DNA from 2 places in the Sphingomonas sp. CFBP9019 genome. Region 1 is predicted to be linked to the other one. Evidence: riboswitches for the same ligand, from Rfam matches in the RefSeq annotation. Region 1 holds a riboswitch; the other holds the start of a gene.
What was found. A riboswitch is a leader RNA that binds a small molecule or an ion and turns the genes downstream of it on or off. The one in region 1 is predicted to bind thiamine pyrophosphate.

Region 1 (5,793 bases):
GCGAAGTCACGCACCTCCTGCGTGATCTTCATCGAGCAGAATTTCGGACCGCACATCGAGCAGAAATGCGCGGTCTTGGCGCCTTCTGCGGGGAGCGTCTGGTCGTGATATTGCTCGGCCGTATCGGGGTCGAGGCTCAGGTTGAACTGGTCGCGCCAGCGGAACTCGAAGCGCGCGCGGCTCAGCGCGTCGTCGCGCATCTGCGCGGCAGGGTGACCCTTGGCGAGGTCGGCGGCGTGTGCGGCGAGCTTGTAGGTGACGACGCCGACCTTCACGTCGTCGCGGTCGGGCAAGCCCAGATGCTCCTTGGGCGTGACGTAGCAAAGCATCGCGGTGCCGTACCAGCCGATCTGCGCCGCGCCGATGCCGCTGGTGATATGGTCATAACCCGGCGCGATGTCGGTGGTGAGCGGCCCCAAGGTATAGAAGGGCGCCTCGCCGCAGACCTCGAGCTGCTTTTCCATATTCTCCTTGATCTTGTGCATCGGCACATGGCCGGGGCCCTCGATCATAACCTGGACGTCGCTCTTCCATGCGCGGTGCGTGAGTTCACCGAGCGTGTAGAGCTCGCTGAACTGCGCCTCGTCGTTCGCGTCGGCGATGCTGCCGGGGCGCAGCCCGTCGCCGAGCGAATAGGCGATGTCATACGCCTTCATGATCTCGGTGATCTCGTCGAAGCGCTCGTAGAGGAAGCTCTCCTTGTGGTGGCTGAGGCACCATTTCGCCATGATCGAGCCGCCGCGCGAGACGATGCCGGTGACCCGCTTGGCGGTCATCGGGATATAGGCGAGGCGCACGCCGGCGTGGATCGTGAAGTAATCCACGCCCTGCTCCGCCTGTTCGATCAGCGTGTCGCGGAAGATCTCCCAAGTCAGATCCTCGGCGACGCCGCCGACCTTCTCGAGTGCCTGATAGATCGGCACGGTGCCGATCGGCACGGGGCTGTTGCGCAGGATCCATTCGCGCGTGTCGTGGATGTTGCGGCCGGTGCTCAGGTCCATCACCGTGTCCGCGCCCCAGCGGATCGACCAGACGAGCTTGTCGACCTCGGCGGCGACGTTCGACGCGACCGCCGAATTGCCGATATTGGCGTTGATCTTGACCAGGAAGTTGCGGCCGATCGCCATCGGCTCGGATTCGGGGTGGTTGACGTTGTTGGGGATGATCGCGCGGCCGCGCGCGACCTCGTCGCGGACGAACTCGGGGGTGACGAAGTCGGGGATCGACGCACCGAAGCTCTCGCCGTCGCGCTTATACTCTTTCAGCATCGCGCGGCCGAGATTCTCCCGCGTCGCGACATATTCCATCTCGGGCGTGATGATGCCACGGCGTGCGTAATGCATCTGGCTGACATTGGCGCCAGCCCTGGCGCGCAACGGGCGCTTGATGCTGCCGGGAAATTGCGGGACGCCGCCCGAGCGGTCGGGGCCGAGCTGGCCATTATCCTCGGGCCGGACCGCGCGCGCGTCGTAACTCTCGACGTCGCCGCGCGCCTCGATCCACTGGCGGCGGAGTTGCGGCAGGCCGGCGTTGATGTCGATCGTCGCCCTGGGGTCGGTGTACGGACCGCTGGTGTCGTAGACGCGCAAGGGCGGCTCGGAGCAGCTGGGGTCGAGCACGATCTCGCGCATCGCGACGCGGACGTCGGGGCTGGAGGGCACCGCGACATGGATCTTCCGCGAGCCGCGGATCGGGCCGGTGGTGACGCCGATGTCGGCGGTCGGGATGCGGGGATCGTAATCGGCCATGCGCTTGCTCCTAAAGGTCTCGGAGCAAGGCATGCGGTTCTGTGGCGACCGCTCCCTCCCTCCGCCGGTATCAACCGGATCAGGTTCAGCGGGTCGAAGGCTCCTGCCTTCCTCTCAAGCGCGGATCGGCGCTCCCCCGGGGTAGGGCGAGCATAGGCGCAACGGACGGGGGCGCAAACGGAAAAACCCCGCACGGCCGGGCCGCACGGGGTTTCGGATCGATCGGCGGGTTGCGATCAGAAGGTGTAGGTCAGGCCCACCGCGCCGAGCCACTGGTCGGCATCGCCGACGTCCGCGACGATCGGGCTGTCCTTGTACTTGCCGAGCATGCGGCCGTAGAGCACCCCTGCGCCGACGCCGAAGCCGCGGCGCAGATCGCCCGACAGGCTCTGCAAAGCAAACGCGGAGACGTTGACCCGGCGGAAGCCGCTGTCGTTGATGTCATAGGTGCGCAGACCGCTGTTGATCGTGCCGATCGGCGTGACCGCGGCATAGGTCCGGCCAAAGCCCTTGCCTGCATAATCCGCCGACAGGCCGAAGGCGACCAGGGTGCGGACCGACAGCGGCGTCGTGTAGTTGACCTGCGGGGTGATGACATAGCTGTCGTGCGTGCCCGACACGTCGTGGATATAGGCGACACGCGCGGTCAGCGTGTCGTATTCGCTGGTGATGACGCCGGTCTTGCCGATGCCGACAAAGCCGCCGACTTCATAGGCCGTGTCGATCTTGCCGAGCGCGCGGACCTGCCGGTTGTCGACCCGGCCCGTGCGATCGGTGCGGACGGCGGCGATAACGCCGACTTCGTAGTTGATCCCGACCGACCCCGTATTGGGGATCAGGTTCACATAGAGCTGCGTACCGCGCGTAAAGAAGTCATGCCCGCGGACCGTACCGATCGCGACCGCGCCGGGGGTGAAGCTGTTGCTGTCCGCACCTTCGTAATCGGGAAGCGACGCGACGCCGAGCCCCAGCGTGATGCGGTTGTTGTCGGCGGGATCGGTGATTGGCGGGGTCGGATTGGGATCCGTCTGCGCAAGTGCCGGCGTGGCGAGGGCGACTGCCGCGGTTGCGGCAGTCAGAACGAGTGAGAATGCGCGCAAGGACGGGCTCCGGACAAAAAGGTTCCACCGCGCAACGCGGGGCAACCCCATTCGGTCCGTTGCAATCCGTCAGAAGATGTAACGCATCCTGACCTGTTGCATTTCAGCATCACCGACGAGCATGAACCGTGCCGCGGAAAAGCGAGGCGGTCCGAAGCGTACCGCCGCGTTGTTCGAGAAGCCATAGCCCTCGCGCGGGATGCCCGCGATCGTGTCGAGCTTGGAATTGCTGTTCTCGTCATGGATGATCGCCAGCGCATAGCCGCGCTGCGGCAGGCCCGGAAAGCTCGTCGTCCGGACCGCGGCGGGCAGGGTCCGGGTCAGCGCCTTGGCATCGTCGACACAGGCGGGGAAATTATCGGGGTCGGCGGTCAGACAGATACGGATCAAGCCCTTGGCCGAGCGAAGATTGTCGACCTCGACGTCAAGCCGCGTGACCGGGCTCGCCGCCGCCAGAACGGCCCAGAGCGCCGCCGCGGCCAGCACGCGCGGCAGCCTTGGCATGCGATCTGCGGACATCGCCGAGCTCCCGGTCGGTGCCGCAGAGCCGATCCCAGAACCGGAAAATGAGCTCATAATTGCACCTGTATCGTTCATGATGTGGCTGATGGTGGCTGGCCGTGATCAGCCATGTCCCCAATGCTCCCCTCCACATGAACCGGGGAAAAACCTCCCGGCCCATCGGATTGGCCCCCTCCATAACGGTCATGACCGTCAGAGCCAAACCGAGCGCACCGCCAGGGTCGGAATCGCAATGACCCGTAGCGGAATTATCACAGCGCCGGGACCGGATCGAACGCCGTTGCCATTCAGACCCTCGGTCGACCACGCCCGGCCGGTGCTCCACCTGTTTGCACTGACTCTAGTCTATCGCCCCCGCAAAATGATCGAAACCGGCGGCATCCGGGTACGCGGCTGCAAAGCACGACGGCCTGTGCGCCTGCAAACCAAACGCCGCCCCATTCTATGTCGGAACACCGGATCCTCATCATATCTTTATCGATTTTACAGAATTCAGCGCCACGAATTCATCTATCGAACTTTATTTGACGCCTCCCAATGTGATATTTTTTTTCAGGTCAACAGATTTGAGACCCTGATAGCAGAACATTGCTCCATTACGACGATATCACCCGTTTTAAAGTCCGACGCCATGTCAGAGACAGGCCATCTCGATACTATAAATTTAGGAGATGAGGATATGGCAACCATCAACATCATGATTGCTGTGGATGTGGAAACAGCTCAGTCGACGGCCAGTGGCCAGACCATCACCCAAGGTCTGTATATGATCGACACGACGGGCTATGAAGGCACGTCCGAGGGTGGCAACGAGTTGACGACGCCGTGCAATGCCGGTGACGTCTTGGTGTGGACCGTCTATCCCATCAATCCCGCCGATAATATCGCAATCACCGGGTTTACCGGTCAATGCACGCAGAACCCGCCGAATAGTGTATTCCAGAAGCTTGAAAAACAGACGACGCCCGCGGGCGTTATCTATTGGACCTGTGTGATCAACAACGGCACAGCAACGGGGTCCTACCAGTACAGCGTCGTCTTCTCGATGTCGGGCAAGACTTACAGCTATGACCCGTTCATCAAGGTCCCGGCGAACTGATCGCCAGCGCGTAAACATGGGCATGTGCGCTCCCGGCTGATCCGGAAAAGAGCGCGCGCCGCACATGGTGCCGGGCAGCAGCGACGACTTGCGGCTGCCCGGTACCGCAAAAGCCCGCGCAGTTCCTCGGCCAGCATCGCTTGACCTGTCCGCTGAGCGTCCGGAACCCAAGTCAGGCGCGTCGGTCGAGGATCAGGATCGGCGCGTCACGATAACGACCCTCGATGCGCAGGCGGTAGCCGAGGCGCTCGGCGAGGCGGAGCGAGGGCGCGTTGCTTGGGTCGATGATGCAGGTCGTGGCGGCGATGCGCGGGTCGGCCCAGGCCAGGACCGCCGCCATCGCCTCCGATGCATAGCCCTGCCCCTGCGCGTCGCCGGTCAGCGTCCAGCCCATTTCGGGGCCGATCGCACCGGGACCGTCGATCGGCGGCAGGATCGCGCGCCGCGCTTCGATCAACCCCATCTCGCCGATCAGTCGGCCGGTCACAGTCTCGCGCACGATCCAGCTGCCATAGCCGAACGCGGTCCACTGCCCGATCGATCGGAGCAACCGGATCCACACCTCCTCGCGACTGCGTGGCGTGCCGCCGATCATCGCATAGACGCGGGCGTCGGCCCACATCGCGGCGCAGTCGTCGAGATCGGCAAGGACATGGCCGGTCAGCGTCAGGCGCGCCGTGGCCAGCGTCGGGGCCTGGGGGTGGCGGGGACCGGGATCGCTGGCGTGCGGTGCTGGCGAAGCGTCGGTCGGGTGTGAGGGGGGCATGGCGGCTCCGGATCTGGCATGGACATAGTGGCGGAGATGGCGGCGGCGCGCCATGCCCGACCTGACGTCCCCCGTCCCTTCGCGTCCGTCACGTGGTGGCAGCGGAAGGCGATGACGTGCGGGGGATCGTCTCGGTGGCGGAAGAGGCCGCCGGGCCGGCAATGCAGGTTGTCTTCGCGCGCGATTGGGCGGGAAAGGCTGTTTTCGCAGGCGCCGGTTTGCGCTAGTCGGAGCCATGGCATCGACGATCTCCTGCGACGTCGCGATCGTTGGCGCGGGCCTGGCCGGCGGGATGATCGCGCTGGCGCTCAAAGCGAAGCATCCGGCGCTCGACGTGCGGCTGGTCGATGCCGCCCCGACGGTCGGCGGCAACCACCTCTGGTCGTTCTTCGACAGCGACGTGGCGGCGGCGGACCGATGGATCGTCGCGCCGCTCGTGGTGCATGGCTGGCAGGGCTATGACGTGCGCTTTCCGGGGCATGCGCGGACGATCGACGCGCGTTACAATTCGATCGAGAGCGTCCAACTCGACCGCGAGGTACGCCGCGTCCTGCCGCC
Region 2 (5,793 bases), 380 kb from region 1:
GAAGCCCGCCGCGGCGCGGCAGCTCGCGCCGACGTCATAGACCTGGCGCAAGAAGCTCTCGGTCACCACGGTGTTGGTGTCGCCGAGATCGAACTGCGCGCGTTCGAGCGCCGCGCTGCCGGTCACGCTGCAGGGCGCGCCGACCGGGGTCGTCACGCTCGAAGTCAGGTTGATCCGCTCGCGATCGAGGCCGCTGAACCGGGTGTTGAAATCATAGCCGACCGTGCCGCCGGCGGTGACGCGGGTGCGTCCGAAGATGCGATTCAGGTCGACGGCCAGCGCCGGCGAAACGCGGATATTGTCGCGCGGCCCGCTCCCGCGCGCGTCGTTGAGACGCAGCACGTTGCTGTCATAGACACTGGTGATCACCGGCACGACACGAAACCGGTCGACATTGCCCGCAACGGGCACGCTGACGGGTGTGTTGACGTTGACCGTCTGTGCCTGCGCACCGCTCACCAAACCGCCAGTCATGGCCGCCGCGAGCGCGACCTTGCCGATCCGTGCAGTTCGCTCGTCTCGAGCCCTTCGCATTGTTTCCCGTCATGTTTTCAATTGCTACCCGCATGATGCGCGGTCGCATTTCGTCCTTCGAGCTATTCCGGCGCTTGTCAAATCTCGACTCGCGGCACCGGGCCCAAGGGCACCGCGTCTCGATAAGTGAAAAGCGCGATCAGGTCGAGTGACGGCGTCGCACGGTGCTGTCCCTTGATCGTACACCGGGTCGCGACGATTCGGGTGTCAGGCCTCGGCGATCAGGCTGAGAACGTCGCCGATCAGGCGTCGCATCGCGTCGCGCGCACCATCGGCATCGCGCGCGGCGATCGCGACGGCGACCGCGGCATGGTCGGCGATGTTCGCGCTGCGCCCCTTGATCCGGTTGGTGAAGCGGATCGAGGTGCGAAGCGCGGTTTCGACCACCGACTGGAACTGTGCGTAGAAGGGGTTGCGCGACGCGCGCAGGACGGCGACGTGGAACGCGATGTCCGCGTCGAGCGGATCGTCATAGCTGCGCTCCGCAGCGGCCATCCGCGCCAGCCCCGCCTCGATCGCGACGATGTCCTGTTCGGTGTGATACAGCGCCGCGAGCGCCGCCGCTTCAGGCTCGATCCCGATCCGCAACTGGTTGAACTGCTGCAGCAGCTCGACCGAAAATTTGCGGTCGAGCAGCCAGCGCAGCACATCGGTGTCGAACAGGTTCCAGCTGCTCGATGGCTGGACGATCGTGCCCTGTCGCGGCCGCGCGCTGACCAGTCCCTTGGCGGTCAGCATCTTGACCGCCTCACGGGTCACCGATCGGCTGACGCCATGCGCCACCGCGATCTCCGCCTCGGTGGGGAAGGGCCGATCCGTATATTGGCCGGTCACGATGGCCTTGCCGAGCAGGTCGAGCATGCCATGCGTAAGGTTCCGTCCCAGATCCCGATTCTCCAGGGCAACGACGTCGGTCAGCACACGCTCCATAAAGCCTGTGTGGCGCAAACCGGTCCGGCTGTCACCCACTGCAAGCAACTGGGCGGGGTGGATTGTCATATAATTCTGTCGCGCGTGTGCCGGGAAGGCGCTGCGGAAGGGCGAACGGGCAATAACGCTATCGCCGGCGGACCGAACCGCCTAGACGGCGCGCTCCCCGGGGGGCCGCTGACGCGCGGCTGAGAGGTGGGCTGCAGCCCATGACCCGCTGAACCTGATCCGGTTGATACCGGCGTAGGGAGGGCTGGCGGCGCGTCCGTCGTCCCTCCGTGTGGAGTGGACGCAAGACCGTGATGATCCTTCGATTTGACCTGATGACGGGCCGGCCGCCCCGTGTTGCATGCAGCGCGCTGGCAGCGGCACTTGCTGCTGTGGTGGCCTTCGCCCCCGCCGGCGCGCAGACGCGGGCGGATGCGCGGGACGGCGCCGACCCGGTCGATATCCGCGTCGTCGGTCTTCTCGATCCCGAGGGGCTGCTCCCCGACCAGACGGTGCCCAAGTCCGAGAGCGCGATCGCCGCGGCGTTCATCACCAAGCAGGCGCCGACGCTCAACGCGTTCCAGCTGGTCAATCTCCTGCCCGGCGCGACCGTCGCGTCGAGTGATCCTTACGGTCTGTCGACCAGTTCGAGCCTGACGTTGCGCGGGCTGGGGCAGGACGAGATCGGCGTGACGATGGAGGGCGCGCCGCAGAACGACATTGGCTATTATTACGCCTATCCCTCGCAGTTCGCTGATACCGAGAATCTGCAGCGCATCGCGCTGGCGCAGGGCGCGGTCGATATCGCGTCGCCGACGCTGGGCGGTGCGGGCGGGTCGCTGTCGCTCTGGCTCGACGATCCGAGTGCGGCGCCGCGCGGGCTCGTCGACCTGTCGATCGGATCCTATGCGGCGCGGCGCGGCTTCGTCCGGCTCGATAGCGGACGGATCGGCCAGACGGGGCTGCGGGCCTTCGTCTCTTATTCGAACACGCGCGCGAACAACTGGCGCGGTGCCGGCCATGACACGCGCCAGCATGTCGATGCCAAGCTGCTCGGCGAATGGGGCAACGGCAACCGCGCGAGCCTGGCGCTGTCGTTCAACGACGCGAACTCGTCGACCTATCGCAGCCCGACGCTCGCCGAATGGCGCGCGCAGGGACGCGATTTCAACTTCGATGCGCGGTACAGCGCGGGCAACACCAATTACTGGCGGCTGTACCGCGCGCCGTTCCGCAACCTCTATGCGTCGGCGCCGGTGCATCTGGCGCTGGGCGCAGGGGTAACGCTCGACAGCACCAGCTATCTGCAGTTCGGCTACGGCAATTCGCCCTATGGGACGCAGCTCGGCACGACCGGCAATTTCCTCGGCATCGAGCCGCTCGCCGATCCGATCGCGCTGCCGGGTGCGGTCGACGGGGTCGCGACGGTGCTGGGCAATTATACCGGCGACCAGCGCCGCGTGGGCACGGTCAACACGCTGACAATCGAGCGCGGCATCCACCGGCTGACCGCGGGGCTGTGGTTCGATCACGGCACCGACCGCGTCGTCCAGTCCTACACCGCGGTCGGCGCCGACGGCGCACCGGCCGATCGCTGGGGGTATCGCGCAAAGGCGATCCGGACCGCGGACGGCCGGTTGCTCGCCTATGAGAACCAGCGGACCGTGACGGTGACCAAGGCGGCGTTCCTGGCCGACCATGTCACGCTGACCCCGCGTCTTGCGGTCGATATCGGGTTCAAGGGCGTCAACGTGCTGCGCAGCGGGCGCAACTACCTGCCCGGGCCGCAGGACCGCGTCCGCCTCGACAGCTTCGCCGCGCTGCCGCGGGCGGCGGTGCATTACGAGATCGACGACCGGCAGCAGCTGTTCGCCAACATCACGACGAACTTCCGCACGCCGAACGAGTTCACGCTCTACGACAGCTATGCGGGCGGTGCGCTGGTCAGCGCGGGGACGACCGCGCTGAAGAACGAATATGCGGTCTCGCAGGAGCTGGGCTATCGCTATATCGGTACAGCGCTGTCCGCATCGGTGACGGGGTTCCATTATGATTTCCGAAACCGCCAGCTGGCGACGGTCATCAATAGCGGCGGCGCGCTGGTCAATTCGACGCTGAATGCCGGGGGGCAGAGCTCCTACGGGATCGATGCCGAGATCGATTACCGCCCGGCGCGCGGCGTCAGCGTCTATGTCTCGGGCGAATATCTGCGCGCGCGGATCAGCGACGACTTGCCGGTCGGCGACGACTATCTGCCGACCCGCGGCCGGCATGCGGTCTCGAGCCCGACCGTCCAGGTCGGTGGCGGCGGGACCTATGACGACGGACGGTTGTTCGGCAGTGTCGCGGTCAAATATGTCGGCCGGCAATATGCGACGTTCGTCAACGACGAGAGCATTAAGGGCTATGCGACGCTCGACCTGTCGGTCGGCGTGCATCTGGCGTCGATGCTCGACGGCAAGCGGACCGACCTGCGGCTGAACGCGATCAACGTGACCGATCCGCGCGTGCTGGCGGGCGTGCAGTCGGTCTCGACCAATGCGCGTGACGTGATCGGGCGCGGCGGGACGCTGATCGCGGGATCTGCGCCGACCTATTATGTCGGGAGTGGTGCGGCCGTCATGGCGACCATCTCGCGCGGCCTGTGACCGGTGCGGGCGCGATGATCGGCGCGGGCTCGCCGGCGGCGCATCTGGTCCACGGGATGGGTACCGACATGGCCGCACCGAGCTGGCCGGCAATCACCGCCGAGGAAGCCGCGACCGTGGTCGCGCAGTTCCCGGCCGCCGGTCCGCTCGAGCGCGTGCACTGGCATTCGCCGCGGCCCTTCTCCGCGGCGGCGCTGATCGAGACCGGGCAGGGGATGTTCCTGCTCAAGCGGCATCATCGCCGGATGCGGACGCCCGATCAGCTCGGCGCGGAACACCGGTTCATCGCGCACCTGCGCCCGCACATTGCGGTGCCCGAGATCATGAGGCTCGCCGCCAGCGATAGCGGCGCGCTGGCCCGCGGCGACTGGACCTATGAACTGCATCGCAAGGCCCCCGGCGTCGACCTGTATCGCGACCGGCCGTCCTGGACGCCGTTCCTGTCGCTGGCGCAGGCGCGGGCGGCGGGCGTTGCGCTGGCGCGGCTGCACCGCGCGTCGCAGGGGTTCGACGCGCCCGCGCGCGTGCCGCAACCGCTGGTCGCGAGCTTCACCATCCTGCCCGATCCCGACCCGATCGCGGCGGCGGAACGCTATGTCGCGGCGCGGCCGGCGCTCGCCGCCTTCCTCGCCCCGCGGCCGTGGCGGCGCGAGCTCACATCGCTGTTCAGCGCGCTCGGCGACGGGTTGCAGCCACGGCTCGCCGCGCAGCCGGCCTTGTGGACGCATAATGACTGGCATCCCTCCAACCTGCTCTGGCAGGAGGAGGACGTGCGGACCGTCATCGATTTCGGGCTGGCGGACCGGACCTGCGCGCTGCACGACCTGGCGATCGCGCTCGAACGCAGCGGTGTCGCCTGGCTGGCGCTCGGGCAGGGCGCGGACGCCACGATCGGCCAGCCCGAGGCGGCGTGTGCGCTGCTGGCGGGCTATGCGGCGACGACCGCGTTCGGTGCGGAGGACGGGGCGACGCTCGTCCGGCTGCTGCCGCTGGTGCATCTCGAATTCGCCCTGTCGGAGGTCGCGTATTTCGCAGGGGTGCTCGGCGACATGAGCGCGGCGGCGCTGGCCTGGGACGGCTATCTGATCGGCCATGCGGCGTGGTTCCTGTCCGAACCGGGGCAGGACTTCCTCCGCGGGATCGCCGATGCGGAGAGCGGCGCGTGACGACGCTCGAGATCGCCGCGGTCGCGGTCAGTTTCCTCGGCATCTGGCTGACCGCGGTGCGGCGGCTGTGGTGCTGGCCGGTCAACTTGCTGGCCTGTGCGCTGTACTTCAAGCTGTTCCTCGACGTGCGGCTCTATGCGGACATGATGCTGCAGGCGGTGTTCGCGGGCGCGCTGGTCTATGGGTGGCGCAACTGGACGCGCGGGCGGCAGGATGCGGGTGACGTCGCCGTCGTGCCGCTACGGCCGATCCCCGCGCTGGCGGGGCTTTGCACCGGTGCGGGTGCCGCGATGGGAATCGGGTTCGTCATGAGCCGCTATACCGACGCGGCGCTGCCCTGGATCGATGCGACGCTGAGCAGCTTCAGCCTGGTCGCGCAATATTGGACCGCGCGGCGGCACAGTGCGAGCTGGCTGCTGTGGATCGTCGTCGACATCGTCTATGTCGGGATGTTCGTCGCGAAGGGGCTGATGCTGACCGCGGGGCTCTATGCGGCGATGATCCTGCTCGCGCTGTTGGGCTATCGG

Region 2: another riboswitch for thiamine pyrophosphate. It lies ahead of SOM18_RS15050 (TonB-dependent receptor); the one in region 1 lies ahead of thiC (phosphomethylpyrimidine synthase ThiC).

Annotation. Positions count from the first base shown of each region.
Region 1 is NZ_JAXCWK010000004.1:319,782-325,574, reverse strand. Features, by position in the region: gene thiC (phosphomethylpyrimidine synthase ThiC) at 1-1,748, opposite strand, end outside; TPP riboswitch at 1,788-1,895, opposite strand; gene SOM18_RS13185 (MipA/OmpV family protein) at 1,985-2,848, opposite strand; gene SOM18_RS13180 (DUF2141 domain-containing protein) at 2,918-3,367, opposite strand; partial or broken gene SOM18_RS13175 (sterol desaturase family protein) at 3,273-3,631, opposite strand; gene SOM18_RS13170 (hypothetical protein) at 4,050-4,469, shown strand; gene SOM18_RS13165 (GNAT family N-acetyltransferase) at 4,642-5,235, opposite strand; gene crtY (lycopene beta-cyclase CrtY) at 5,471-5,793, shown strand, end outside.
Region 2 is NZ_JAXCWK010000004.1:703,129-708,921, forward strand. Features, by position in the region: gene SOM18_RS15040 (outer membrane beta-barrel protein) at 1-534, opposite strand, end outside; gene SOM18_RS15045 (FadR/GntR family transcriptional regulator) at 742-1,464, opposite strand; TPP riboswitch at 1,629-1,717, shown strand; gene SOM18_RS15050 (TonB-dependent receptor) at 1,788-4,100, shown strand; gene SOM18_RS15055 (phosphotransferase enzyme family protein) at 4,115-5,266, shown strand; gene pnuC (nicotinamide riboside transporter PnuC) at 5,263-5,793, shown strand, end outside.